Regions from separate parts of the Mycobacterium sp. NGS69 genome, predicted to be linked through region 1. Evidence: riboswitches for the same ligand, from Rfam matches in the RefSeq annotation. Region 1 holds a riboswitch; the other holds the start of a gene.
What was found. A riboswitch is a leader RNA that binds a small molecule or an ion and turns the genes downstream of it on or off. The one in region 1 is predicted to bind magnesium.

Region 1 (14,769 bases):
ACCACGCCGGCGAACTCACCCTTTTCGAGCTCGTCGCGCAGGAGCCCGGCGATCGCCTGGTGGTCGGCCTGCTGCGGCCAGGACAGGGTCTTGGCTTCCGCGTCGTGCAGCTTCATCGCGTCGGTGAGCGCCGTCGCCACCAGGTCGGCGGCGTCGGAGGTGCTGATCAGCAGCCACGCGCCGATCTCGGCGGCGGCCTCGGGCAACTGGCGTTGCTGCCATTCCACGGTCAGCAGGCGCTCGGCCATCACCTTGGCCCGCTCGCCGCTGGGCGAGACGCCGGTGCCCATCTGCAGCCCGCGGACGGTCAGCAGCACGGTTCCGTGCTTGTCCAGCACGTCGAGGTCGGCCTCGACGGCTCCGCCGCTCGCCGCGGTCACCCGCGAGTAGCAGTAGCGCGCGGTGCTGACGGGGCCGTGGACCCGAAGCCGGCGAACACCGAGCGGCAACAGCAGGCCGCCCAGGCTGGCGTTCGCGACGCTGGGGTGCGCGGCGACCGACTGGAAGCAGGCGTCCAGCAGCGCCGGGTGCACCCCGTAGTTCGTCTGCTGCGTCCGGATCACGCTGGGCAGCCCGATCTCGGCGAGCACGGTGGTGCCGGTTCCCTCGGCGGTGTGCGCGCCGGCCAGGCCGGTGAAGGCGGGGCCGTACTGGATACCACACAGGTCCATGGCGTCGCGGAGGTCGCTGCCCTCCAGCCGGCTCGGGTGGGTCTCCAGCAGCTCGTCGATGTCCTGGGCGGCCGGCACGTCTTCGTCGTCGACGTCGTGCAACACGGCCGACGCGCGACGTGCCTGCACGCCGTCCTCGTTGGTTTCCACCGCGAAGACGAGCGTGCCGGGCGTCTCCGCGGTGGCGGTGAGGCTGATCTGGGTTTCCTCGTCGAGCATCAGCATCTGCTCGAAGCGGACGTCGTGAACCTCGGATGCGTCACCGAAGACGGTGCGGGCCGCGGCCAGCGCCATCTCGCAGTAGGCCGCACCCGGCAGCGTGGCCGTGCCGTGCACCTGGTGGTCGGCCAGCCAGGGCAGCGTCGCCGTGCCGATTTCGGCCTGCCACACGTGGCGCTCCGGCTCCTCGGGCAGGCGCACGTGCTGGCCCATCAGCGGGTGCACCGCGACGCTGGAGGCCAGCGCGCGCGAGCTGTGACCCTCGCGGCTCAGCAGCAGCGACCGGTGGGTCCACGCGGGCAGCGGCGCGTCCACCAGGTGCCCGCCCGGGTACAGCACGGAGAAGTCGACCGTGGCGCCGGTGGCGTACAGGTCACCCAGCAAGCCAAGCAGGCCGTGGGGAAGCGGCTGTTCGCGCCGCATCGCCGCGAGTGCGGCCACGGTCATGTCGAGGCTGCGGGCGGTCTGGTCGACCGCGTGGGTCAGTAGCGGATGGGGCGACAGCTCGCCGAAGACGCGGTAGCCGTCTTCCAGTGCCGCCTGCACCGCGGCCGAAAACCGCACCGTGTGGCGCAGGTTGTCGACCCAGTAGTTCGCGTCGCAGTACGGCTCCTCGCGCGGGTCGAACGAGGTGGCCGAGTAGTACGGGACCTCCGGGGTCAGCGGCTCGATCTCGGCCAGCACGTCGTAGAGCTCGTCGAGGATCGGGTCGACCTGCGGCGAATGCGACGCCACGTCGACGGCCACCTCACGGGCCATCACCTCGCGCTGCTCCCAGACCGACACCAGCTCGCGGACCGAATCGGTCGCGCCGCCGATGACGGTGGACTGCGGCGACGCGACGACCGCCACCACGGCGTCGTTGACGCCGCGAGCCATCAGCTCCGAAAGCACTTGCTGGGCAGGAAGTTCCACGGACGCCATCGCCCCCGAGCCGGCGATCTTGGTCATCAGCCGCGAGCGGCGGCAGATGACCCGCACCCCGTCCTCGAGCGACAGCGCTCCGGCGACGACGGCCGCCGCGGACTCGCCCATCGAGTGGCCGATCACCGCGCCGGGGCGGACGCCGTAGGCCTTCATCGTGGCCGCCAGCGCGACCTGCATCGCGAAGATCGTCGGCTGCACCCGGTCGATGCCGGTGACCTTCTCGGGGGCGGTCAGCGCCTCGGTCACGGAGAACCCGGACTCGTGGGCGATCAGCGGCTCGACCTCGGCGATGGCCGCCGCGAACGCGGGCTCGTTCACCAGCAGATCGGTGCCCATGGTGGCCCACTGCGACCCCTGGCCGGAGAACACCCAGACCGGGCCGCGCTCCTCCTGGCCGACGACCTCCTGGAACAGGGCGTCACCGTTGGCGACGTCACGCAGGGCCGTCAGCAGCTCCGGGGTGTCGCTGGCCAGCACGGTGGTGCGCACCGAACGGTGCCCGCGCTTGCGAGCGAGCGTGTAGGCCAGGTCCGGCGCCGCCACCTCGGTGACGTGGGCCTCGAGCCAGTCCGCCAGCCGGGCGGCGGTTTCGCGCAGACTGTCGTCCGAGGTGGCCGACAGCGGGAACAGCAGGGTGCCGTCGCGGCCCGGGCGGGTCGCCGCACCGTTGCGCGAAATGGGCTCGGGAGCCTCCTCGACGATTGCGTGCACATTGGTGCCGGAGATCCCGTACGCCGACACCGCCGCGCGCCGCGGCTGGTCGCCGCTCAGCGGCCACGGCGTAATCTCTTGCGGCACAAACAATCCGGTGTCGATCCGGGCCATCTCGTCGGGCAGGCTCTCGAAGTGCAGGTTCTTCGGGACCACACCGTGCTGGACGGCGAGAACCGCCTTCATCATCCCCAGCGCACCCGCTGCCGCCTGGGTGTGCCCGAAGTTCGTCTTCGCGGCGCCGAGCACGCAGGGGTTGCCGATGCCGTATACCTCGGCGAGGCTGCCGTATTCGATCGGGTCGCCGACGGGGGTCCCCGTGCCGTGCGCCTCGACCATGCCGACGGTGCCGGCGTCCACACCCGCCGCCGCGAGCGCCGCACGGTAAACCGCCGACTGCGCCTCGCCGGACGGCATCGCGATGTTCATGGTGTGGCCGTCCTGGTTGGCGGCCGTGGCGCGGATCACACCGAGGATCCGGTCGCCGTCGCGCTGCGCGTCGGTCAGTCGCTTGAGCAGCAGCACCACGCAGCCCTCGCCGGAGACGAAGCCGTCGGCCTTGACGTCGAACGCGTAGCAGTGCCCGCTGCCCGACAGCATGCCCCCCGCCGACGCGGAGGCGGACCGGCGCGGTTCCAGCATCACGTTCACGCCACCGGCGAACGCGAGGTTGCTCTCTCCGTCGTTGAGGCTGCGGCAGGCCTGGTGGATCGCGAAGAGGCCGGAAGAGCACGCGGTGTCGATCGTGACCGCGGGGCCGTGCAGGCCGAGCGCGTAGGCGATCCGCCCGGACGCCATGCAGGAGATGGTCCCGGGGTTTCCGTACGGGCCGTCAAAGGCGTCGGTGGCGGCGTGGACGAATTGGTAGTCGCCATAGTTCAATCCGACGAAAACACCCGTTTCCGCGGCCATGGTGTCCTTGGTGAGGCCGGCGTGTTCCATGGCCTCCCACGCGGTTTCCATCAGCAGGCGGTGCTGGGGGTCCATCGCGGTGGCTTCTTTTTCGGTGATGCCGAAGAACTCGGGGTCGAAGTCGCCGACGTTGTCCAGGAAGGAGCCCCACTTGCAAACCGACCGGCCCGGCACGCCCGGCTCGGGGTCGTAGTAGTAGTCGACGTCCCAGCGTTCGGCGGGAATTTCCTTGACAAGGTCGTCGCCGCGGAGCAACGCTTCCCAAAAGAGGTCAGGTGAGTTGATGCCCCCGGGCAGCCGGCAAGCCATCCCGATGACTGCGACCGGAGTCACGCCTGCCTTATCCACTGTCCTTCACCTCTCCTTGCCTATCCACAAGTTCCTATCACTGCTGCTCGCTCTTATCAGAGCTTCGAGAAATCTCGTCGAATTTTTTTGCGCGAGCTGGCAACTCCGCCGCAACGCAAAAAAACCCACCGACCCCCGCATCGAAGCCCACCCGTAACAACATGGCGCGATCAGCAGCGTAGCGGCTTCGCTTCTCACGCGTGGAAAAATCGTGCGAACGTACAAAAATTTAACAAAGCCCTGGCCAAGGCCGGTCGACACCCGGCTTGGCCAACCGGCCAGACGCATACTTTTGGGACGGTATTCGCCCCATTGCCTCGTACCGGCATCGCTACCAGAGACGCTGTCCGACAAGGTCTCCGGCGTTTACCTGCCCGAACCGGCGCCGACCACGGGCGTTGTCGGCGCCGAGCGTCCGGGACAGCGTGAACCCACCCGACCCGCGGGGGCCGAGGCCCTAGACCAAATTGGACGCACCGATGCGCTGCATCGAAGATGCGTAATCACGCCATGGTAGGGGCCATTGCGAAACTCCGCAGGAAAATCGCTGAAATCTTTAAGATTGCAAGTTAAGTCCTGCCGAAATTGTGTCGAGATTCATACTTTGCCGTGATTGCCGTGCCCGGTTCGAGGCCGAACCGTGGTGTCGGGGGAGCGGCGCGGGCGCCGTCTGTGGGACCGATCACGGGCCGATCACGGCGGGCCGCGGCTTTGAATTCATTCGCTGGCGACGGCCGTGCGGCGCGACCGGGACGAGCCGGCCCGACGCCGTCGCCGTCGCGGTATCCCTCCGGGCGCCAACGGTATTCGCGCACGGGCCCCCGGCACCGCTCGTGCCGGAACCGTCGTTTTCATCGGGCCGTCCGGCGTTGCGGCGTTGGGGCTCCGGGCTTTTCGTCCGTCATTCTCCCGGTCCAACGGCTGTGGCCGCTGGCTACCATTGCCGGTGAACGCGAGGTGTCCACCAGTGGACGGAGTGCTCACACCATGACCCCACCTATCGGGCAAGCCCGGGTCCCCAGACTGCCGCTTGACGTGGCCAAGGCCGCCGCCGACGAGGCCGCGGTGCCCGACTACATGGCGGAGCTCAGCATCTTCCAGGTGCTGCTGAACCATCCGCCGCTGGCGCGCGGCATCAACGACCTGCTCGCCACCATGCTCTGGCACGGCAGCCTGGACCCGCGGTTGCGTGAGCTGGCGATCATGCGGATCGGCTGGCTCACCGCGTGCGACTACGAGTGGACACAGCACTGGCGGGTCGCGTCGGGGCTGGGCGTGAGCGCCGGCGACCTGATCGGCGTGCGCGATTGGCGGGCATATGAGGGCTTCGGGCCCGCCGAGCGCGCGGTGCTGGCGGCCACCGACGACGTGGTGCGCAACGGCGCGGTAAGCGCCGAGAGCTGGGCCGCGTGCGAGCGTGAATTGCAAAGCGACACAGTGGTTCTCATAGAGCTCGTCACCGCCATCGGCGCGTGGCGAATGGTCTCGTCGATCCTGCGCAGCCTCCAGGTCCCGTTGGAAGAGGGCGTGTCCAGCTGGCCGCCGGACGGCCGGTCCCCCTAACCGATTGACTTATCAGTCAGTAACTCTTAGCGTCGGGCAATGCGAACCAGGGCCGCCGAGATGCTCGGCGTTGAATTTCCGATCTGCGCCTTCAGCCACTGCCGCGACGTCGTCGCCGCGGTGACCAATGCGGGCGGTCTCGGCATCCTCGGCGCCGTCGCGCACAGTCCGGAGCGCCTGCACAACGAGCTGACGTGGATCGAGGAGCAGACCGGCGGCAAGCCATACGGCGTCGACCTGCTGTTGCCGCCCAAGTACGTCGGCGCCGAGCAGGGCGGCATCGACGCCAAACAGGCGCGCGAGCTGCTGCCCGAGGAGCACCGCGCGTTCGTCGAGGACATCCTGTCCCGCTACGGCGTCGCGGCCCCCACCGAGGCGCCCAGGGCGTCGTCCGGGGGCCTCAACATCTCGCCCAAGGGCTACGAGCCGTTGCTCGACGTGGCCTTCGAGCACGACATCCGGCTGATTGCCAGCGCCCTCGGGTCGCCGCCCGCCGACCTCGTCCAGCGCGCCCACGACCGCGACGTCGTGGTGGCCGCGCTCGCGGGCACCACGCAGCACGCGCGGCGGCATGCGGCCGCGGGCGTCGACCTGATCGTCGCGCAGGGCACCGAGGCGGGCGGCCACACCGGCGAGGTGGCGACCATGGTGCTGGTGCCCGAGGTGGTGGATGCCGTGGCACCGGTGCCCGTTCTGGCGGCCGGCGGGATCGCGCGCGGCCGCCAGGTCGCCGCCGCCCTGGCGCTGGGCGCCGAGGGGGTGTGGTGCGGCTCGGTGTGGTTGACCACCGAGGAGGCCGAGACGGTTCCCGTGGTCAAGGAGAAGTTCCTGGCGGCCAGCTCCTCGGACACGGTGCGCTCCCGATCGATGACCGGCAAACCGGCGCGGATGCTGCGCACCGCCTGGACCGACGAGTGGGCGCGGCCCGACACCCCCGATCCGCTCGGCATGCCGCTGCAGACCGCCTTGGTCACCGGCTCGCAGGTGCGCATCAACCAGGCCGCCACCAATCCGGAGTCCAAGGCGCGCGAGCTGGCGACGTACTTCGTCGGCCAGGTGGTTGGTTCGCTCGACCGGGTCCGCCCGGCCCGCTCGGTGGTGCTCGACATGGTCGAGGAGTTCATCGACACCATCGGCCGGCTCGACGGCCTGGTCGATACGTGACCAGCGCGGCCCGCCGGCGCCGCGCGGTCAGCGACGAGGACAAGTCACAGCGGCGCGAGCAGATCATGTCGGCCGCCAAGGAAGTGTTCGCGCGCAAGGGTTTTCACGCAACGACGATCGCCGACATCGCCAAGCGGGCCGGCCTGGCCTACGGCTCGGTCTATTGGTACTTCGACTCCAAGGACGAGTTGTTCCACGCGTTGATGGCGGCCGAGGAGAGCGCGCTGCGCACCCACGTCGTTGCGGCGCTGGGGGTTCCGGTCCGCAGCGTCGGGCAGGAGGAGTCGCTTCGGGTCGCGGTGCGGGCGACGCTGGAGTTCTTCGAGTCCGACAAGGCGACGGTCAAGCTGCTGCTGCGCGACCCGTGCGCGCTGGGCGAGCGATTCGAAAAACATCTCGGCGGGATCTACGAGCGGTTCATCGACGACATCGAAAGCTTCATCGTGGCCGCCCAGGAGCGCGGTGAGGTGGTGAGCGCCCCGCCGCGCATGGTGGCGTACACGCTGGCGGCGCTGGTCGGCCAGCTGGCGCAACGGCGGCTGAGCACCGACGACGACGTCACCGCAGCTCAGGTGGCTGATTTCGTGGTGGCGCTGGTGCTGGACGGGCTGCGCCCGCGGGGGGCGGGGTCCGGCGCGCCCGCAGCTTGTTAACGCCTGTGTGTTCACGTAATGACCGCATAAAGATTCGGCGACACCGACCGGATCACATTGACCGTGTCGTGGCGATCGTGCATGATCGGTCGCGTATGCACCTCGTTAGGTGAGGCGTCTACACGAATACAGGCCACTGACCCCGAACGTCCAAAGACGCCCCGGGTCAGGACAGCTCCTCCCGGCTTAAGGGTTGAGCCCAGGTGGCTTCCGAGGAATCGGACACGTCGTGTAGTGCCAAAGCTCTGACGAGAGGGGTGCGGATCTCCGGCGTTCGCCGGTTTCTGTACTCCTTTTGGTGCGCGTGGATCGCGCGGGCAAACCGAACGCGCGTCGTGACCGTCGAGGAGGTGAGGGACGCATGAGTTCCAGCGATAGTCCGGGTCGAAGTCCGGGCTGTGTTCCGTCCCGATCCGACCTGAGGCGCGACGTTTTCGGCTGAGTCGCCGCGACGCTAATTGGCTTACCGGCCAAGCGTTCTCGGATCGGAACCCCAACGGGATGGGACACGTCAGTCCAATCAACGCTCGTTTGGTTCCCGTCAGGAGACGATCATGACCGCAGTTCTGCACGACGAAGTGGTAACCGTCGCGCCCAAGCTGACCGTGGTGCGCGACACGACCCCGCCCCCCGCGCCCGCCACCGCGCCCAAGAAGGGCACGACCATCGTCATCAGCGACCCGCTGGTGGATGGTGCCGCCCACTTCCTGGCCATCGGCGTGCGTCACGTGTACGCGGCGCTGTGGCGTGTGGGTGTGCTGGAAGTCCGGGCCTAGTGGTGCTCTATTCGCTCCAAAGGGCTACCCGGCCGCAGGTCTGTCCTGAGGCCAGGTAGCCCCTTGGGGTGCGGGGTTTGAGTAGAATCGAGCAAATGGCATCGATCCGGCGATCACCGGGGAGCCTTCGGAAGAACGGCCGACAGGCTCAGTAGAACCGAACGGGTAGGCCCGTCATAGCCCTCGTCGAGCGGTCGCGCGAGAGCGCGGCAAGCGGGGTGGTACCGCGGCGCTCGCGCACCTTGCGCGTCGTCGTCCCCGGCCTGAGTATCGAGGCCACAGGAGACGACACACATCGTGACCGAGAACGCGGACGTCAAGGCGTACCCGAAGCCGGCCGGCGGGGCGCCCGATTTCCCGGCGCTCGAAGTCGACGTTCTCGACTACTGGGCCCGCGACGACACCTTCCGGGCCAGCATCGCCCGCCGCGACGGCGCCCCGGAGTACGTCTTCTACGACGGGCCGCCGTTCGCCAATGGGCTGCCCCACTACGGTCACCTGCTCACCGGCTACGTCAAAGACATCGTGCCGCGGTATCGCACCATGCGCGGCTACAAGGTGGAGCGCCGGTTCGGCTGGGACACCCATGGGCTACCCGCCGAACTCGAGGTCGAACGCCAGCTCGGCATCAACGACAAGTCCCAGATCGACGACATGGGGATCGCCGCGTTCAACGACGCCTGCCGAGAATCGGTGCTGCGCTACACCGACGAGTGGCGGGCGTACGTGACGCGCCAGGCCCGCTGGGTCGACTTCGACAACGACTACAAGACGCTGGATCCCAGCTACATGGAGTCGGTGATCTGGGCGTTCAAACAGCTGTGGGACAAGGGCCTGGCGTACGAGGGGTATCGGGTGCTGCCGTACTGCTGGCGCGACGAAACCCCGTTGTCCAATCACGAATTGCGGATGGACGACGACGTCTACCAGAGCCGCCAGGATCCGGCTCTGACGGTGGGCTTCAAGGTCACGGGCGGCGAGCTCGACGGGGCCTACCTGCTGGTGTGGACGACGACGCCGTGGACCCTGCCGTCGAACCTGGCGGTGGCCGTCAACCCGGACGTGACGTACGTGCAGGTGCGGGTGGGGGAGCGCCGTTTCGTGCTGGCCGAGGCGCGGCTGGCCGGCTACGCGCGCGAACTGGGAGAAGAGCCCGAGGTGCTGGGCACGTATCGGGGCGCGGACCTGCTGGGTCTGCGGTATGTTCCACCGTTCCCCTACTTCATGGACACCGACAAGGCGTTCCAGGTGCTTCGTGGTGACTTTGTGACCACCGAGGACGGCACCGGGATCGTGCACATGGCGCCCGCCTACGGCGAGGACGACATGGCGGTCTGCGACGCGGCCGGCATAGCCCCGGCCACTCCGGTGGATTCCAAGGGCCGGTTTGACTCCACGGTCCCGGATTACCGGGGGCAGCGCGTCTTTGACGCCAATCCGAACATCATCCGCGACCTGAAGAACGGCAGCGGTCCGGTGGCGGCCAACGGCGCGGTGTTGGTCCGCCACGAGACCTACGAACATCCCTACCCGCACTGCTGGCGCTGCCGCAACCCGCTGATCTATCGCGCGGTGTCATCGTGGTTCGTCGCGGTCACCGACTTCCGGGACCGCATGGTGGAGCTCAACCAGCAGATCACCTGGTACCCCGAACACGTCAAGGACGGCCAGTTCGGCAAGTGGCTGCAGGGCGCGCGCGACTGGTCGATCTCCCGAAATCGGTACTGGGGCAGCCCGATTCCGGTGTGGAAGTCCGACGACCCGGCCTATCCCCGCATCGACGTCTACGGCAGCCTCGACGAGCTGGAACGCGACTTCGGGGTGCGGCCCACCAACCTGCACCGGCCCTATATCGACGAGCTGACCCGGCCCAACCCCGACGACCCCACGGGTCGCAGCAAGATGCGGCGCATCCCCGACGTGCTCGACGTGTGGTTCGACTCGGGCTCGATGCCCTACGCGCAGGTGCACTACCCATTCGAAAACCGCGACTGGTTTGACGGCCACTATCCTGGCGACTTCATCGTCGAATACATCGGGCAGACGCGCGGCTGGTTTTACACCCTGCACGTGCTGGCCACCGCGCTGTTCGACCGTCCCGCGTTCAAAACCTGTGTGGCGCACGGGATTGTGCTGGGTTCCGACGGCCAGAAGATGAGCAAGTCGCTGCGCAACTACCCCGACGTTTCCGAGGTGTTCGACCGTGACGGCTCGGATGCGATGCGGTGGTTCCTGATGGCCTCGCCGATCTTGCGCGGGGGCAACCTGATCGTCACCGAGCAGGGCATCCGCGAAGGCGTGCGCCAGGTGCTGCTGCCGTTGTGGAACGCCTACAGCTTCCTGGCCCTCTACGCGCCGAAAGTCGGTAATTGGCGGACGGATTCGGCCAAAGTGCTGGACCGCTACATCCTGGCCAAGCTGGCGGAGCTGCGCGACGACCTCACCGAGTCGATGGACGTCTGCGACATCTCGGGCGCCTGCGAGCAGCTGCGCCAGTTCACCGAGGCGCTGACGAATTGGTATGTGCGGCGGTCGCGTTCGCGGTTCTGGGAGGAAGACGCCGACGCCATCGACACGTTGCACACGGTCCTGGAGGTGAGCGCTCGCCTGGCCGCGCCGCTGCTCCCGTCTGTCACCGAGATCATCTGGCGAGGCCTGACCTTCGGGCGTTCGGTGCACCTGACCGATTGGCCGGACGCGGACGCGGTGCCCGCGGATCCCGGCCTGGTCGCCGCGATGGATCAGGTCCGCGAAGTCTGCTCGGCGGCGTCGTCGCTGCGCAAGGCCAAGAGGCTGCGGGTGCGCCTGCCGTTGCCGAAACTGACCGTGGCCGTGGAGAACCCGCAGCGGCTCGAGCCGTTTGTGGACCTGATCGCCGACGAGCTCAACGTCAAGCGCGTCGAACTGACCGACGCGATCGACACGTACGGGCGGTTCGAGCTGACGGTCAACGCGCGGGTCGCCGGGCCCCGGCTGGGCAAGGACGTGCAGGCCGCCATCAAGGCGGTCAAGGCCGGCGAGGGCGTCGTCAACCCCGATGGCACCCTGACCGCGGGTCCGGCGGTGCTGCAGCCCGACGAGTACAGCGCCCGGCTGGTGGCCGCCGACCCGGATTACACGGCGGCGCTGCCCGACGGCTCCGGTCTGGTCGTGCTCGACGGCACTGTGACCCCGGAGCTGGAGGCCGAGGGCTGGGCGAAGGACCGGATCCGCGAGTTGCAGGAGTTGCGCAAGTCGACCGGGCTGGACGTGTCCGACCGCATCAGCGTCGTGATGTCGGTGCCCGGCGAGCGCGCCGACTGGGCGCGGACGCACCGCGACTTGATCGCGGGGGAGATCCTCGCGACCAGCTTCGAGTTCGGCGAGCCCGCCGACGGCTCGGAGATCGGCGACGGCGTGCGCGTGGCCATCAGTAAGGCCTGACCGCGACCGGTCGGCCGGAGGTTCCGAAAAAAAGTTCCGAAAAAAGTGTCCGGTGTGGCGGGGCTTGCTGCTCCTACCTGTGACGGCGGCCCAACGGGGGTCGCGACCACAGTTAAGGAACCGACCATGAGCACCATCGAAGACTTCCAGTCCGCTACCTTCGCCGCCATCCCGCACGAGGACCTCACGGTTGCCGAGGCGTGGGCGTCGAGCCCGTTGGGTGACCCCTCGATCGAAGACGGATCCCTGTCGGAACCCGCAAACTTCGAGGACTTCCCGCCCACCACCGTGACCGAGCAGCCGCGCTCGCGGGCAACGACCGTCCTGGTGGCCGCGGCGGTGATCGCCGGGCTCGGAGTGGTCGGCGGGCTCGGCATGATGCTCATCGACTCGACGAGTTCGAAGCAAGAGAAGCCGGCCGTCGTCGTTCCGAACTCCAGCGTCAGTTCGGTGACACCCCAGTCGGCCAGCGCGGTCGCGCCGCCGCCCGTGGCGCCGGCGCCGCCGTCCATCGCCACGCCACCCGACGCCGCGCAACTGCCGAGTGGACCGGTCAGCGGTGGGGGCGCGCCGGTGTGGACCGCCCCCGCCCCGGTCGTCGCAGCGCCGCCCGCCGACCCGGGTACGCCGCCCGCCGCGCCGGCCGACCCCGGCACCCCGCCGCCTCCGCCGAACGTGACGGTGAACGTCCCGCCGGTGGTGGTCCCGGTGCCGATTCCCGTGCCCGTGCCGTCGGACCATGATGGCGACCACCCGAGTGGCGGCGGCCAGCAGCAGGGCGGTGGCCAGCAGCAAGGCGGTGGCCAGCAACAGGGCGGCGGCCAGCAGGGCGGCGGCCACGGACCGATCGAGTGCCTTGCCTGCCAGCAGCATCCGATCCAGCAGCAGCCGATCCACCCGCTGCCGATTCAGCAGCAGCCCGTGCACCCGCAGCCGGTCCAGCAGCAGCCGCTTCACCCGCAGGTGATCCCCGGCAAGAAGTGAGTCAGCCTGCCCAAACCGCGAAAGTGCAACTGCCGACACGTTTCCCGAGAGGGACGGTCGGCAGTTGCACTCTCGCGGCTAAGCGCCCTTGACCGCCCGCCAGCGCTGCCGTCCGCCGCGAACCTCGACCTCCACATCGCGAAAACCTGCTGCCCGCAGGCGATCCGGCAAGGTTTCGGGCGACACCGTGTTGCAGGTGTCGCGGAAGTGCAGGAGGCGGAACCGCAGCGAGGTCACGCTGTCGCTGCCGGCGAAGACGCCGCCGGGTCGAAGCACCCGGAACGCCTCGGCGAACAGGCGGTCCTGCAGCTCGGCGGTCGGGACGTGATGCAGCATCGTGAACGACACCACCGAGCTGAACTCGTTGTCGGGCAACCCGGTATTGGTGCCGTCGCCGTTGATGATGCGCGCGCGATCGCCGTAGAGCCGTTGCAGACGCTGCGCCATCGGGGTGTCGATCTCCACCGAGGTCAGTTTCGGCGTCTTGTCGACCAGCACTCGCAGAATCGCTCCGTAACCGGGCCCGATCTCGAGGGTGTTGTCGCCAAGGTCCACATCGGCAAGAGCCCATGGGAGCAGCTCGTCTTCCACCTGCTTTGCCCAGCGATCCGAGCTGCAAATCCGTCGGTGCGCGAGGTTCATTGCCATACCCAACGACGGTAGACCAATAGCATTTGCAGATGTGGAGTCCCGGTGGGTGCTGCACCTGGACATGGACGCGTTTTTCGCCTCCGTCGAACAACTCACCCGACCGACCCTGCGGGGACGGCCGGTGCTGGTCGGCGGCCTGGGTGGGCGGGGCGTCGTGGCCGGCGCCAGCTACGAGGCCCGCGTGTTCGGCGCCCGGTCGGCCATGCCGATGCATCAGGCGCGCCGGCTGATCGGAGTGACCGCGGTGGTGCTGCCGCCGCGCGGTGTGGTCTACGGGGTGGCCAGCCGCCGAGTCTTCGACACCGTGCGCAGCCTGGTACCGGTCGTCGAGCAGCTGTCCGTCGACGAGGGTTTCGGCGAGCCGCCGTGGCTCGCCGGGGCGCCGGCCGAGGACGTCGAGGCGTTCTGCGAGGAGTTGCGGGGGCGCATTCGCGACGAGACCGGCCTGGTCGCGTCGGTCGGTGCGGGCTCGGGCAAGCAGATCGCGAAGATCGCGTCCGGACTGGCCAAACCCGATGGGGTGCGGGTGGTTCGGCGCGCCGAGGAGCAAGCGCTGCTGGGCGGGCTGCCGGTGCGGCGGCTGTGGGGGATCGGCCCTGTCGCCGAGGAGAAGCTGAATCGGCTCGGCATCGAGACCGTCGCAGAGTTGGCCGCGCTCACCGACGCCGAGGTGGCCAACATCCTGGGCGCGACGGTCGGGCTGGCGCTGCACCGCCTCGCGCGCGGCATCGACGACCGCCCCGTCGCCGAGCGTGCGGTGGCCAAGCAGATCAGCGCCGAGTCGACCTTCGCCGCCGACCTGACCAGCCTCGAGCAGCTGCGCGACGCGATCGATCCGATCGCCGAGCACGCGCACCAGCGCCTGCTGCGCGACGGCCGCGGCGCGCGCACCGTCACGGTGAAGCTGAAGAAGTCCGACATGAGCACGCTGACCCGCTCGGCGACGTTGCCCTACGCGACCACCGAGGCCGGCGCGCTCACCGCGGTCGCCCGCCGGCTGCTGCTCGACCCACGCGAAATCGGCCCGATTCGCCTTCTCGGGGTGGGGTTTTCGGGGTTGAGCGACGTCCGCCAGGAGTCGCTGTTCCCCGACCTCGAGTTGTCGGGGGAGACGTCCGACCCGCAGCACATCGAGACCGCGACCGAGGCGATGTTCGCGCCGGCGCCCGAGGAGGCCGCGGGGTGGCGGGTGGGAGACGACATAGCGCACCGCGAACTGGGACACGGCTGGGTGCAGGGCGCCGGCCACGGTGTGGTGACGGTGCGCTTCGAGACCCGCGGCTCCGGCCCGGGTCAGGCGCGCACGTTTCCCGCCGACACCGACGACCTCACCGGCGCCAACCCGGTCGACTCCCTGGACTGGCCCGACTATCTCGGTGGCCTGCAGGCCGACGCGCTGCTAACCCCAGCGGTCGACGACGTCGGCGACGGGTAGCCCGGCGGCCAGCGCGGCCATCGTCAGCACCCGCGCCTGCGGCGGCCGCAGCCGCGGCACCATCACCGCGCCGGCGGCGGCCATGTCGTGGCCGGGACCGTAACTCGCGCCGACCCGCCCGCCCGGGACCCGGGTGGACACCGCGACGACCACGCCGTCGCGGCAATGCCGGCGCACCCCGTCGACGACCGCCGCACCGGCGTTGCCCGAACCCAGCGCCTCCAGCACGACGCCCCGCGCGCCGGCGGCCACGCAGGCGTCGAGCGCCACCGAGTCACTCCCCAGGTATGCCGCGACGATGTCGACGCGGGGGGCGGTCGCGGCGCCGAGAT
Region 2 (14,769 bases), on a different contig from region 1:
CGGCGGTGGCGAATGGCGCCTGGGCCCGGTGGCGAAGGAACCGGCCGGGGTTTAGGCCGGCGAGTTTCGGCGAAGGCGCGGCGAGGCTGTAAATCCGCAGGGGTTTACTCGCACTTTCCCTGCGAAATTACAGGCTCGACGCAGCCGCGTGCGCTCCGGCGCGGCGCCCGAAGAACGAGCCCTCGCCCAGCTGCGTCCCGCTGGCATAACCCTTGCCGTCCTGGGCGATGTTGGATGCGCACGCCCCCACCGCGTACAGGCCGGGCACCACGCTGTCGTCGTCGCGCAGCACCTGCCCGTCCACGGACACGGCCAGCCCGCCGACGGTGAATCCGGCGTACATCGCCTTGCCCAGCGACATGTCGAACGCGCCCCACGGCCCTTTGTCTTGCGCCGCAAGGAATTCCGGCTGCTTGTGGAAATCGGGATCCTCGCCGCGGGCGGCGTGGGTGTTGTAGCGGTCCAGCGTCGCGACCAGGTTGCCCTGCGGAATGCCCAGCGCGGCTTCCATCTCGGGCACGGTCTCCCAGCCGTCGATCAGCGGCACCAGCGGCATCTTGGGATGCTCCAGGTGGGCCTCGTCGACGATCAGGAACGCCGCGCTGTCCGGCTGATCCATGATGAATCCGGCCGTGCGGGAGTGGTATGAGTCCTCGGCGACGAACCGCTGTCCGAGCTTGTTCACGATGATCCCGGTGAGCAGGATCGACGGCGGGTAGGGCGGCGCCGTGATGAAGATCTGATCCATGTGCTGGGTGGCGCCTCCCGCGGAGACGCCCATCCGGATGCCCAGGCCGTCGTCGTAGGTGTTGCCGAGCACGAAAGGCTTCTCGCCCAGCTTCGGGGTGTATTTGGCTACCATGTCCGGGTTCATCACGAAGCCCCCGGCAGCGATGATCACCGAGTTTGCCCTGATCGCACCGGTTTCGGAGAATTGCTTCCACGTCACGCCGGTCACGGCCCCGGCGTCGTCCACGATCAGCTGGCTGGCACCGGTCTCGTAGCGCACCTGCACGCCGAGGCTCGCGGCCCGCTTGAGGAGCAGGTCGATCACCATGCTGGCGCCGCCGGTGTCGCCCGGCACGGGCACCTTGTGGCCGCGCGGCGCCGGGACCGCCTGCTCCAGGAAGGGCCACACCTTCTCGTTGCCGGTGAACATCAACCCCTCTGTGTTGGGCTGGATCACTGCCTTGCCCGGAAAGTAGCTGCGCTCGAACTGAAAACCCAAGTCTTCCAACCAATTGAAATGCTCGACGCTGCCCTCGCAGTAGGCGCGAATCTTGTCGTGGTCCGGCTGCCGTGACACCGCGACGAGATACTTGTACATCTCCTCGGCCGAGTCGGGATGGCCGGTCGCCTCCTGCACGGCGGTCCCGCCGCCGAGGTAAAAGTGGCCCCCCGCAAGGGAAGTGGTGCCACCCGCCGCGGCCGCGCGCTCGAGCACCAGCACCCGCGCGCCCGCGGCCGCGGCACTGACCGCCGCGCACCCGCCGCCGATGCCAAAGCCGATCACCACCACGTCGACCTCGTCCGACCAGGAGGACACCGTGTCCGCGTTGACAGTTGCCGGGATCTCGGTGCTCATTGGCGCCACTCCTCTCCCCCGCAAGCGGGAGGTACCCCCACATCACTACGTTCTGCATCGTCGCCGGCGCGGCTCATTGCTGCTCCTGCTTGATGTAGTCGTAGAACGCCCTCATCTCCGGTGTGACGTAGGCGATCTCCAGATACGGCACCCCGGCCTGCCGCGCCGACACGTAGGCGAACTGGATGCCGCCGGGCATCACGCCCTGCTGCACGACCGGCGCGCCCTGCGCGGCGGCCTCCGCCAACGCTGCGTCGAATGCCTCCGGGCTCGGCGCCTCCGTGCAAATGTGGTGCAGACCGGGCCCGGATTCGCGCAAAAAGTCACTATAGATGTTCTTCCCGTGGACCGGTGAGATCAGCTCCAACTGCATGTCTCCGAGGTAGCTCAGCGAGATGCTGGCGACGAAATCGGCGGGCCTGCCGAGGTAGCTGCAGCTGTCCGGCGCAAAGTGCACCTCGGGTATCCGCACCCACTTCCGAACGCCTAACAGGCCGGTGAGGGCGGTTTCTGTGGCATCCAGGTCCGGGGTGACCCAGGCGATCTGCGTCGGCGATTGAGTGGGAAGGGTCATCGTCTCGCAGGATAGCCCAGCCGGCCGGCCACCAGAAAGGGCCGGCAAGGCTTTGCCGCGAGCGGCAGGGTCGACCGTGCAAAAAGGCCGGTGAACACGTTCTAATTCGATGGGTCAGTGCTGGGTGAGTGGCGGGTCAGTGCTGGGTCAGCACGTCCACCAGCAGCCGCAGCTGGGTGTCGAACACCGCCGCCGGATCGGTCAGGGTGTCGGCGCCGTATTGCCCGAACACCTCGAGGTTGATGGCGCCCAGCACGCCCGCCCACAGCAGGAAGCACTTGGCGGTCACCAGGTCGTCGCCCGGAAACCCGAACTCGTGGCGAATGCGTTCGAAGTCGGACGACATCGGTTGCGGCGCCAGGTCGTTCGTCAGGCGGATATCGCCGGTCGCAATGCCGGCGGCCACGGCGTCGAAGAACGCGCCCACCACGCGGGTGCCGGCGGGAACCGTGCGCTCGGCGGGCGCGTGATAGCCGGGGACGGGGCTGCCGTACAGCAGGGCCCAGCGGGCGGGGTCGGCCACGGCCCACGCCCGGGCCGCCCGCGCGATGGCGATGACGTCGTCGCTCCACGCCTCACCCGCGGTCTCGCGGGCCCGGTCCACGCTGTCGGCCAGGTCGGAATAGGCGTCCACCAGCAGCAGGGTCAGCAGCTCGTCGCGGCTGGACACGTACCGGTACACGGCCGAGGACACCATGCCCAGGTCGCGGGCTATCGCGCGCACCGACAACCCGGCGGCGCCGGCTTCCGCCAGCTGGCGCCGGCCAAGTTCGATGATTCGCGCCTCGATCTGCTCCCGCGACTCCTGGCGTTTGCCCACGCGGCCAGTCTGACACAACCGAGAACACCGCTCTTGCTTTTTGGCGGCGGCTGTGGCAGCGTGTCCGACACAGAGAGCACCGCTCTCGCATCTCCAGGGAGGACCTACCATGGCCACGCGCTACGAAGAACCAGGTCGCGTTGCCCGCGCCGGCAACGCGGTGATCCGCTGGCTCGCCGAGCTGGGCATCAGCATCGCCGGGACCCGGGCGCTGCGCGTCCGTGGCCGCAAGAGCGGGAAAGCGCGTGCGGTGGTGATCAACCTGCTCACGATCGACGGCGTGGACTACCTGGTCTCCCCGCGCGGCAACACGCAGTGGGCCCGCAACGTGAGGGCGGCGGGCGTCGTCGAGGTTGGTCCGCGCTGGCGGCGGCGACGCGCCCACGTCACCGAGGTGGGCGACGCGGCCAAGCCCGAGGTGCTGAGGCGCTATTTGGCCCGCTGGTACTGGCAGGTCAAGGACTACGTCGGCGGGTTGACGCCGGATTCCACGGATGAGCAGCTGCTCGCCGGCGCACCCTCGATTCCGGTGTTCGTGCTCAAGCCGGCCGGGTAGGCGGGATCAGCGGGGGTTGGGCGTCGCCCCGAGATCCTGGCGGACCTGGTCCGAGGTGGCCCGCCACGACACGGCCGCGGGCAGATCGCCCCAGACGCTGTTGAAGATCCCGACGATCTCCCCCGGGCCGCCGTTGGGCGCCAGGTACACCGGTCCCCCGGAATCGCCCCGCTGGCTCTGGACACCGTGCGACATGGTGAACCAGCCGTTGTTGACGCTTTCCACGGTGCCGCAGGTCTCGCCGGTGACGACGCCGAAATGGCACACCGCCTGGCCCGGCGCAAGCGCCAGGGCCGGGTTGGATTCCAGCGGGCGCCCGCCCGGTAGCACGTTGTTGGCCGTCACGCCGCTGTCCAGCACGATCGCCTCGTAATCGTTGATCGACTGGTCGGTGGCCACGGTGGTGCCGCTGGGCGTGTTGTCGCGGAACGTGGCCTGACGGCCGATGACGTTGTGTTCGCGGTCGTAGACGACCCCGCTGCCGCGGCAGTGCCCGGCGGTGAACGCGATCTTCAGGCCCGGGTCGACGTAGGCGAGGGTGCACAGGCGATTGTCCTGGTGGATCTCCATGCCGGGAAAGACCACCGGGGGGTCCGCTTTGGCCTGCAGGGGCGGCAGCCACGATGCGACTGCCAGGACGGATGCCGAGGCGGCGAATGCGTGCAGTGCCAGGCGGCGCATGATGAGCTCCGATCCCTCCGTGAAATGCCGACCCGAAGGGTGACGTTACGGCTTGATCTCACCCCTCGTTGATCTTTTCGCACTTGACGGCGTTGGCGTTACCCCGGCGTGACCAGTGGCACAGCGCCGTCGGTCCGCTCCGCCCCGCGCGGTACCCAGCCCGGCGGCCCGAATACGTAGCCCAGCCGATCCCGCAGGCGGTTTGCCGATCGCCAGTCGCGGGCGATGGCGACGTATTCGCGGGTCTGCAGCTTCCAGATGTTGAACGTGTCGACCTGCTTGGTCAGGCCGTAATGGGGGCGGAACAGTTCGGGCTGGAAGCTGCCGAAGAGCCGGTCCCAAATGATGAGGATGCCGCCGTAGTTCTTGTCCAGATAGACCTGGTCCATCCCGTGGTGCACCCGGTGGTGCGACGGGGTGTTGAAGACGAATTCGAACGGCCGCGGCAGCTTGTCGATGCGCTCGGTGTGGATCCAGAACTGGTAAATCAGGTTCAGCGACCAGCTGAAGTACACCATCCAGGGCGGGAGTCCCAACAGCGGCAACGGAGCCCACATCAACACCTCGCCGCTGTTGTTCCACTTCTGGCGCACCGCCGTGGCCAGGTTGTAGTACTGGCTGGAGTGGTGGGCCTGGTGCGTCGCCCAGATCAGCCGGACCCGGTGCGCGATGCGGTGGTAGCCGTAGTACAGCAGGTCGACGCCGACGAGCGCGACGACCCAGGTGTACCACTTGGCCGGCGAGAGGTGCCACGGCGCCAGGTAGGCATAGATCGCGGTGTAGCCAAGCAGGGCCAACGCCTTCCAGCCGGCGCTGGTGGCGATCGAGACCAGGCCCATCGAGATGCTCGTCCACGAGTCGCGGGTCAGGTACGCGCCGGCTCCGGGCCGCTCCTCGGCCTCGCTGCGCTGCAGCTTGCGGGCCGCGGTCCATTCGATGGTCAACAGCAACAGGAAGAACGGGATGGCGAACAGCACCGGGTCGCGCACCTGCGGGGGCAGCGCGAACCAGAACCCGATGACAGCATTCACACCGATAGATTACGACCATCGGCCGACTCTGGTAACGGCCCGTACCAATGAGGTGTTGAGCACTTGGCCGCAGTGCTGGTAATCGGCTCGGGGTTCGCCGGGTTATGGGCGGCCCTCGGCGCGGCCCGGCGGTGCGACGAGCTCGCCATCCCGGCGGGCAGCGTCGACATCACCGTGGTGAGCGCCCAACCCTTCCACGACATCCGGGTGCGCAACTACGAAGCCGACCTGACGCCCTGTCGAATCCCGCTCGCCGGCCTGCTCGGCCCCGTCGGCGTTGCGCACGTCACCGCCGAGGTGACCGGCATCGACACGGGCGCTCGCACGGTCACCACGTTGGGCGGCGCGACGCACGGCTACGACCGGCTGGTGGTGGCGTCGGGCAGCCACGTCGTCAAGCCCGCCATCCCGGGGCTGCGGGAGTTCGGTTTCGACGTCGACACCTACGACGGCGCCGTTGCGTTGCAGCGCCACCTACGCGAACTCGCCGACGACTCGCCGACGCCGGCGGCGGCCACCGTCGTCGTGGTCGGTGCGGGACTGACCGGCATCGAGGCGGCCAGCGAGCTGCCGATTCGGCTGCGCGCCTTGTTCTCTCAGCGAGGCGCCACCCCGCGCGTGATCCTGGTCGACCGCAACCCCCTGGTGGGATCCGACATGGGGTCCTCGGCGCGTCCGGTGATCGAACGGGCCCTGTCCGGCAACGGAGTCGAAATCAGAACGGGCACAGGCGTCGCCGAGGTGACCGAGCGGCGCGTGACGCTGTCCTCGGGGGAGCAGCTCGAGGCGGCCACCGTGGTGTGGTGCGCGGGCATGCGGGCCAGTTCGCTGACCGAGCAGCTCGGTGTGCCACTCGACCGCCTGGGCCGGGTGCAGGTCGACGACTACCTGCGGGTGCCCGGCGTGCCCGGGGTTTTCGCCGCGGGCGACGTGGCCGCCGCGCGGATGGACGACGAGCACCTGTCGGTGATGTCGTGTCAACACGGGCGCCCGATGGGCCGCTACGCCGGCTACAACGTCATCAGCGACCTGTTCGACGAGCCGATGCTGGCACTTCGAATCCCTTGGTACGTAACGGTTCTCGATCTCGGTCCGGCGGGGGCCGTCTACACCGAGGGGTGGGATCGGCTGGTGGTTTCGACCGGGCCCGAGGCCAAGGCCACTAAGCAGACGATCAACGCAAGGCGCATCTACCCCCCGCTGAGCGGCAGCCGGCCCGAGTTGCTGGCCGCCGCCGCGCCGGAACTGCAGGCCCGCCCCTGACCACCCGGTCGGGTCAGTCCGCCTGCGCCTTTTCCCCCGCGTACCACTGCACCGCGCGGACGCCCGGCTGCAGCGAGAGCTCCGCCACCAACCGCTCGAGCTTGGCCGGTGTGGGGCCGTCCATCAGCAGGTGCGCGGTCAGGGTGAGTTCGTCGTCGGCGGCGTGCCCGGTGTGGATGCCGCGCAGCGTGATGTCGTTGCCGCCGGCGTGCTGGACGATGTGGGCGCGGGCGTACTTTTCGGACTTCGGGCGACAAACCACCTGCACCAGGTAGGGCTGCAGGCCCTCGTCTTCCTCGGCGACGTCCTCGCGGTCGATCAGCCGTCCCAGCGGGCGCCCGAACAGGTGGATGGCGACCACGGTGCCGGTGGCGATCGCGGTGAACACCAGGTGCCCCGAGGCGGCCAGCACGCCCACCGCGGCCGAGCACCACAGGGTCGCGGCGGTGTTGAGGCCGCGGACGTTGAACCCGTCGCGCAGGATCACGCCCCCGCCGAGAAACCCGATCCCGGACACCACGTAGGACGCGACGCGGGTGGGGCTGCTGTCCTCGGTGACGACGGAGTAAAGCACGAACAGCGTCGCGCCGCCGGCCACCAGCGCGTTGGTGCGCAACCCGGCCATCCGGGCCCGCCACTGCCGCTCCAGCCCGATCAAGGCGCCGCAGCCCACCCCGACGCCGAGTCGGAGGGCGAATTCGGCGACGCTCAACGTCGTCATGGCACCGCACCTCCTTCCCCCAACGGACGGCGGCAGCTAAGCACGCTCAGGTAAACGGCAGGTGGACCGCCCCCGCTCGGGTCGCCTGGTCGTCACGCCGCCGCAACCGGCGGGCCATCCGGCGCTAGGCTTTGGAAAGTTGGTGCGGGCAATAGAATTTCGCGGAGATCATCGCGAAGTTGGACGCGTTCTCCATGTCCATGCCCGGGTTGTGGGTCTTCACGTCGTGCACCAGCTCCAGGCCCGACTCGCCGTTGTTCAGGCAAGTGCACACCGCTTTGCCCGACGCGACGGCCGCATCCGGGCTGGAGTAGTTGATGCCGACCTGGTGCAACGCTGCCAGGAAGCCCGCGTCGTCACCCTGCGGCGGCGGGGGCGGATCGGCGTGCGCGGGTACGGCGAGGCCGAACATCATGGTCGCGGTGCCCGCGAGTGTCAGCAGTAGTTTGTTCATTGGTTGCTCTCCCGATTCGGTTGCGGCCTAACCCATTTGCGCGTCTGAGGGGACGACTTGTGGCTTGTCGCCCTTTCGGAGGTGCACCGCGTGGATGCCGGGCTTCTTGGCCAGCTGCTCGAGCAGGGCGTCGAGGCCTTCCTGGTCGACGTTGTGGTGCTGCACGCTTTCGGGCTGCTCGGATATTTGCGCCACCAGCCGCTTCAGGTTTTCCGGCGAGTGGGCGTCCTTGAGGTCCTTGATGGGTTTGATGCGTCCGCGCACGCCGGCGCCGCTCAGCGCGCTGGGAGCCCCGGCGCCGAAGGCGCTGCCCAGCATCCCGGCCACCGACATGGCACTCAGCAGCCCGCCCTCGCCGAGCGCGGCCGCCGGCACGGCGTCCGGCCCGGCGGCCGACAGTGCGGCGGCCACCGTCCGGATGGCCGGGGTGGACGTGGCCCAGCTCGGCGGGACCGACAGGTTGCCGACCAGCGTGCCGGCATTGCCCATGCCCGCCGAGACGGCGTTGTACAGGGTGCCGCGGCCGAAGCCCAACGCCCCCAGTCCGGCGCCCAGCGCGTCTTTGGGGAGCGCCCCGTAGGCGACGGGTGGGGCGAACTTGAGCCACTGCGACACGGGGAAGTTGATGAGCAACCCGATGTCGTTGAACTGCGTGGTGAGGCCCAGCGGGACTTTCACCGCGTTGTACATGGCCATGATCGTCGTGGCCCCGCTAGGCCCGAACAGGCCGTTCAGCAGGGCGGTGACGGTCGCGGTGTAGGAGGTGCTCAGGTTCGCGCCGGTCTGCAGCAGCCAGGACAGTGGGCCCCCCGCCGTCGTCAGCGACGAGGACAGGGACGAGACGATCGACGAAGCGTTGCCGGCCGAGGTCCCGGCGGCCTGGGTCAGCGCCGCCGCCTGGCCGGCCAGCCCGCCGGCGTTGGTGATCGTCGGCGCCTCGGTGAACGGCGTGACGTTGGAGGCGGCCGCCGAGGAGCCCGCATAAGTGTCCATGGCCACGGCGTCCTGGGCCCACATCTCGGCGTACTGGATCTCGGTCGCCGCGATCGCCGGGGTGTTCTGCCCGAAGACGTTGGTCGCCACCAGCTGGGCCAGTTGGCTGCGGTTGGCCGCGATCTCAGTCGGCGGCACGTGCGCGGCGAACGCCGTCTCGTACGCGCCGGCCGCCGCGGTGGCCTGGGCGGCGGCCTCGGCGGCCTGCGCGGCGGTGCCCTGCATCCAGGCCAGATAGGGCGTGACTGCGGCGGCCATGCTGAACGATGAGGGGCCCACCCAGGAGCCGCTGGTCAGGCTGTCGATCACCGACGTATAGGAGGACACGGTGGACTGCAGTTCGCTGGCCAGCCCCTCCCACGCGGCGGCGGCCTGGCGCAGCGAGCCCGATCCGGGGCCGGCGTACATCCTTCCCGAGTTGAACTCGGGCGGAAATGCTGCGTAGAACATCGGCTACTCCCCTTGCCTGGTGTCGGTCATGGCGTCAGTCCTCCAGCGCGGGGATGACGATGATGGTGGCCGCCGCGGGATCAGCCGCGACGGCACCGCCCAGCGAGGCCGCGGTGGCGCCGCCGGTGCCGGCGGACTGGAAGGCCGCGGCCCCAACCGCGCGTCCGGCCAGGCTGGACAGGGCCATCTGGCTGAACACGCCTTCCTCCCCGGCGAGCGAGGCGACCGGCGCGGCCGCCGCATTGGCGGGCAGCACCTGGGCGAGCGTTTTGATGGCGGGCGCGGCCTCCGTCCAGCCCTGCGGCACCGACAAGCCGCTGACCAGGGCCGCCTTGCCCATGGCGCCCTGCGCGCCGACGGCCGAACTCAACATCGGCTTGACGGCGCTGGCGCCCTGCGTCAGCGGCGCCAACGCGCCGCTGATGGCCTTCGGGCCGGCCAGGTAGGCCGCTGCCCCCTGCCCGTTCTGACCCCAGGCGTAGGCCTGGCCGAACGACAGGAACGGTCCGCCGGGTATGGCCGTCCATCCCTGTAGGGAGTACGGCCCCGTGAGGGTCGACCAGATGGTGTTCCAGCTCGTCAGGTCGCTCCCCAGGCCCGCCGGCAAGGACGACGTCGACGGCAGGTTGACCAGCTGCGGCAGGGCGAGCCCCGACAACAGGTTGGTCGAACCCGTCGTCGGCGAATTCAGCAAGCCGCTGCCGAGGCTTTGCAGCGCGGTCGGGAGGGAGTTGATCAGTTGCGACAGCTGCGTGCCGATGTTTAGGCCGCTCGCGCCGCTGGTTTGGGAGACCGCGGCCGCCTGCGCCGGCGCGCCCGCAGCGTTGGTGGTCTGCGGCGGCTCGGTGAACGGCGTCAGCGTCGACGCGGTCGCCGACGAGGCCGCGTAGGCATACATCGCGGCGGCATCCTGGGCCCACATCTCGGCGTATTGGGCCTCGGTGGCCGCGATCGCCGGGGTGTTCTGTCCCAGGAAGTTGGTGGCGATCAGCGTCATAAGCAGGGCCCGGTTGGCGGCGATCACCGGCGGGGGCACCGTGGCCGCGAACGCCGTCTCGTAGGCGCCCGCGGCGATCTTGGCCTGGCTGGCCGCCTCTTCGGCCTGGGCGCCCGTCGCGCTCATCCACGCCACGTATGGGGAGGCCGCCGCCGCCATCGCGATGGACGACGGCCCGGTCCACGGTCCGGCCGCCAGAGTCTGGATCGTCGAGCCGTAAGCGGCGGCTGTCGACTGCAACTCCGTCGCCAACTCGTCCCAGGCCGCCGCGGCTGCCAGCATCGGCCCCGACCCCGCGCCGACATACATCCGTCCGGAGTTGATCTCCGGTGGTAGCGCACCGAAATCCAACATCTATTTCCTCCCGCTCCCCTGAGTGGCCGCCATGGTAGGCGCGGCTTTCCGCCCCGTCCGCACCCACGCGGCAGCTCTAATGAAATCCATGGAATCCGCCGTTGAATTCATGCGCTGATTTGACGTGTATGAAGACAACAGGGTTCCACACTCCCATTCAAAATGTGTCAGAGGCGGCGGTCCGCCCGGCGTTAGGCGCCGCTGACCTAATGTAGCGATCATCGTGATCGAAACGTATTCGCGACGCGTTCCCGGGATGTAATAGTAAGGTAAACGACGAGTGTCAGAGGCCCCTTGTGCCTGTGAGAATGCTGCTCATCAGCTACGACATTTCTGTGTCGAATGCCTTGTCCAGCTTACTCGAAGGCGATATCCAGCAAGCGGTCAGGAACGGGCCTTAATTTGTCTGAATGTGAACACGATCTGTCGACAGAACGCCGCCGTCCGCCTGCTCTACGCATCCGAATCGGTGCAATTAATACGCCGCGCCGTCCTTATTGCACTGCGTTAAGCAATTAACATATTCGTCATGTGGTGAGTGTGAGGGCTCGTCGAGCTCGCGAAACGGCAATTTCCATGTTAGCTCGCGCGTCCACCGCAATTCTTATGAAATGCATTCAAGCCCGGCACGCTCCGACGGCACCGTCGGCGCGGCGATGTTGCCGCCGGCCCCTCCGCGCCCGTTGCCCAGGTGCATCCGCCTGGACACAGCCGCGTCGGCGGCCACCGTCGCCGAATCGAAAGTTTGTCGTCATCCGGTGCTCCCCTAAATTTCACCTAGCGTACGCATTCGTTGCTGCCCGAACGCTGATTTGCTGCTGGAAGTTTGCTGTGAGCGGCTTTGGCCGATTCGCTGTGGCCACCGCGCCGCAGCGCTGCCCGGCGGTGTGATCGCGAGGTTGCGGAAAGCTCAATCCGCGCGGGCGCCGCCTGTGAGGCGGCGCCCGGCGACCGGTCCTAGCCGGCCGCCGGGGGGCGCGCGACGAAGGTGGGGCGGAAGCCGTACTGCGGCATGGCCCGCCCGTAGGGTTGCACACCGGTGGGCCCGATCGGCATCCCGGGCATGCCGGCCGCCATGGCCGGGGGCGCCACCATGGGCGTCCCGCCGAGCGACGACGCCAGCGGCCCGGCCAATGGCGCGGGTGCGGTCCAACTCGGCGGCACCGATAGCGCTCCGATCATCGGCGCGTGCCCGAGCCCGGCCGAGACGCCACTGCCGACGCCCCCGACGGCGGGGCCCGCGACCGCCTCACCGATCGCGCCGTCGATCGCCTGGCCGGCCGCGTCGGCCGCGTCGGCGGCGGCCCCCTGGCCCAGCAGGCTCAGGAATGGCGCCAGCGTGTTGCTGGGCATGTAGAACCCGGACGAGAAGGCGGTGTTCCAGATGTTGGCGTTGGGTCCCCACTCGGCCCAAAGGTTGTCCAGCGTCGCGGATCCCGACCCGGACCCGGTGAGGAGCCCCATGATCTCCGCCGCCGGAGTCTGCGACGACGCGGGCGACGCCAGCCCCTGCAGCGCGGAGGGCAGCGCGGACATCAGCTGCGACATCGTGCTCTGCTGAGCGCCGGCCGGGGTGGCGACGGCTTGGGCCACCGCCGCCGACTGCGCGCTCGGCCCGCCGGGGCTGGTTGTCCGCTGCGGCTCGGTGAACTGGCTCAACTGGGTGGCGACCGCGGACGAGGCGGCGTAGCCGTACATCGCGGCGGCGTCTTGGGCCCACATTTCGGCGTACTGGGCCTCGGTCGCCGCGATCGCCGGCGTGTTCTGGCCGAGGATGTTGGTGGCGATCAGCGCCATCAGCTGGGCACGGTTGGCCGCGATGACCGGCGGGGGCACCGTCTCGGCGAACGCGGCCTCGTAGGCCGCCGCGGCGGCCTCGGCCTGTACCGCGGTCTGCTCGGCCCGCTCGGCCGTCGTACCCAACCAGGCCGCGTACGGCGCGGCGGCGGCGGCCATCGCCACCGATGCCGGGCCGTGCCATTCCTCACCGGTGAGCGCGGCCAACACCGCGCCGTAAGACGATGCGGTGGAGCGCAATTCGGCCGCGAGCCCATGCCAAGCCGACGCGGCGGCCAGCATCGGGCCCGAGCCCGTCCCGGTGTACATCCGGCCGGAGTTCACTTCCGGTGGAAGCGTCGCGAAATCGAGTGCGGCGGTCATCGTCGGCCCCCTCCCCTAACGCGCCGCGATTGTGGTGGTGTGCGTGCTGAAACGTGTTGTGGCTACGGCAAAGTCGCGGGCCACATCAGCGAGCGCCGCCGGACGTGCGAAGACAAGCGACATCGGACTACTCCTCACGTGAAGAGGGTGATCCGGGCCGGCCGGCAATGGTGGCTGGTATCAGCGCGATCCACCGGCGCGATCCGCTAGGCGGACGCGTCGGTACGAGGTCTGGCGGGGTGAGCCGTTCAGACAGTCAGAAAGGGGCCGGGGCCGGATCGAATCGAAATGGTCGATCTGGAATACGGACTATCGCCGAGACTCATTTCGCTCTCACCTCCTCACGGCCTGGGCACACGGGGATGCCTTCGACTCGCACACGGGGAGAAGGGCCCGGGCTGGGACTCCCGGAGACCACACCCCTCTCGTCAGAGCTTTGGCACCACACGGCGTATCCGATTCAGCCGAGCCGGAAGCCACTTGGGCTCAACCCTTAAGCCGGGAGGAGCTGTCCTGACCCTGGGCGTCTTTCGACGTTCGAGGTCAGTGGCCTGTATCCGTGCAGACGCCTCACCTAGCGAGGTGCTTGCAGAGGCCATGGTGGCACCCGGCTAGTCGATAAGTCAACCCAGCTGCAACGCGTTTGCAACAGTCCGGCCGTCACCCGGCGGCCGGTGGGCGCGGCATCACGGTCACGCGGAAGCCGTAGCGCGGGCCGTGGCCGTAGCCTCCCGCGGCCGTGGCGGCGGGCATGCCCGGCATACCCGGAATCGGTGCCGCTCCGGCCGGCACCGCGCCAGCGCCCGGACCGACCGCGTTGGTCCAGCCACCGCCGGCGAACGTTGCCCCCGCGTGGTTCTCCACCTGGGCGACGGCCGTCCAGGCCTGTGGCACCGACAATCGCCCCACCAAAGCCGCCTGGTTGGTGCCGGCCGAAAACCCGCTCAGGTCCGCGGCTCCCAGGCCGCCCGATCCCAACGCCATCCCGGCGGCTCCCGGCAGGGGCGTCCAAATGGCGTTCCCGGAGCCCGCGCCCATGGGCGGGAGCGCGGTCGCCGCGGGTTGTGCGGCCACCGACACCGCGTTGATGTCGGCCATCGCGGCCGTGACGGCCGGTTCGATGATGGCGGGGCTCACGTATCCGGCCGAGACGAACCCGTTGACGAACGAGGAGTTCAAGAACGTGCCGATCGCGTTGCCGTCTGCCCCGTCCAGGAAGTTCAGGATGGCGTCGAGTAGTCCCTGGCCCGGGATGGCCGCGGCGGGGTTCGCGATCCCCGACAGCGGTGACGAGAACCCTTGCAGCGCAGTGGGTATCGCGGACATCAGCTGGTCCACCGTCTGGCTGCCGGTGCCCGCCGCCGTGCCCGTGGCCTGCGTGACCGCCGACGCCTGGGCGGCCGGCCCGGCCGGATTGGTGGTCTGGACCGGCTGATCGAACGGCGTCAGCGTCGAGGCCGCCGCCGAGCTCCCCGCATAGCCGTACATCGCCGCCGCGTCTTGGGCCCACATTTCGCCGTACAGCGCCTCGGTGGCGGCGATCGCCGGGGTGTTCTGCCCGAGGAAGTTGGTCGCAACCAGCGCCGCGAGCAGGGCGCGGTTGGCCGCCACCTCCGCCGGGGGCACCGTCATGGCGAACGCGGCCTCGTAGGCCGCCGCCGCGGCCGCCGCCTGAGCGGACGCCTGCTGGGCGAGCGCCCCGGTGCTGGTCATCCACTGGACATAGGGCGCCGCGGCGGCGCCCATCGACGCGGCGGCCGGCCCCATCCACTCCTCGCTCGTCAGCCCCGTGATGACCGCGTCGTATGAGGCCGCCGTCGAACCGAGCTCCGCACCGAGCGCGGCCCAGGCCGTCGCGGCGGCCATCATCGGCGCTGAGCCCGGCCCGGCATACATGCGGGCGGAGTTGACTTCTGGTGGTAGTGCTCCGAAATCCATTGCCAACACCTCCCTTAACCGGCCGTCACGGTTTCGGCGGCATGCACGGTTGCGTTGCGCGGCGATTTCCGTTGTGTTACAAAGAAATACATCGGACTACTCCTTAAAGAAGCTGATAGTCCGACCCGGTTCCGGGCAGGTGGCCGCCGAGCGATGTCGGGTGTTGCCGAATCAAACGGCGGCGAGCGCGCC

Region 2: another riboswitch for magnesium. It lies ahead of AC5Y2S_RS20725 (PPE family protein); the one in region 1 lies ahead of AC5Y2S_RS08930 (Rv1535 family protein).

The regions. Positions count from the first base shown of each region.
Region 1 covers NZ_JCALCD010000002.1:753,499-768,267, forward strand. Annotated here, with positions in the region: gene pks2 (sulfolipid-1 biosynthesis phthioceranic/hydroxyphthioceranic acid synthase) at 1-3,788, opposite strand, end outside; gene AC5Y2S_RS08915 (carboxymuconolactone decarboxylase family protein) at 4,788-5,351, shown strand; gene AC5Y2S_RS08920 (NAD(P)H-dependent flavin oxidoreductase) at 5,391-6,515, shown strand; gene AC5Y2S_RS08925 (TetR/AcrR family transcriptional regulator) at 6,512-7,168, shown strand; M-box (ykoK) riboswitch at 7,263-7,432, shown strand; gene AC5Y2S_RS08930 (Rv1535 family protein) at 7,723-7,944, shown strand; gene ileS (isoleucine--tRNA ligase) at 8,242-11,367, shown strand; gene AC5Y2S_RS08940 (hypothetical protein) at 11,494-12,351, shown strand; gene AC5Y2S_RS08945 (class I SAM-dependent methyltransferase) at 12,430-12,999, opposite strand; gene AC5Y2S_RS08950 (DNA polymerase IV) at 13,034-14,437, shown strand; gene AC5Y2S_RS08955 (asparaginase) at 14,402-14,769, opposite strand, start outside.
Region 2 covers NZ_JCALCD010000007.1:55,425-70,193, reverse strand. Annotated here, with positions in the region: gene bacA (vitamin B12 ABC transporter pemease/ATP-binding protein BacA) at 1-55, shown strand, start outside; gene AC5Y2S_RS20780 (FAD-binding protein) at 128-1,585, opposite strand; gene AC5Y2S_RS20775 (VOC family protein) at 1,659-2,159, opposite strand; gene AC5Y2S_RS20770 (TetR/AcrR family transcriptional regulator) at 2,296-2,979, opposite strand; gene AC5Y2S_RS20765 (nitroreductase/quinone reductase family protein) at 3,089-3,535, shown strand; gene AC5Y2S_RS20760 (Rv1815 family serine proteinase) at 3,542-4,216, opposite strand; gene AC5Y2S_RS20755 (sterol desaturase family protein) at 4,315-5,247, opposite strand; gene AC5Y2S_RS20750 (NAD(P)/FAD-dependent oxidoreductase) at 5,311-6,510, shown strand; gene AC5Y2S_RS20745 (MgtC/SapB family protein) at 6,524-7,231, opposite strand; gene AC5Y2S_RS20740 (DUF732 domain-containing protein) at 7,356-7,685, opposite strand; gene AC5Y2S_RS20735 (PPE family protein) at 7,713-9,128, opposite strand; gene AC5Y2S_RS20730 (PPE family protein) at 9,163-10,479, opposite strand; gene AC5Y2S_RS20725 (PPE family protein) at 11,437-12,639, opposite strand; M-box (ykoK) riboswitch at 13,053-13,228, opposite strand; gene AC5Y2S_RS20720 (PPE family protein, SVP subgroup) at 13,300-14,577, opposite strand.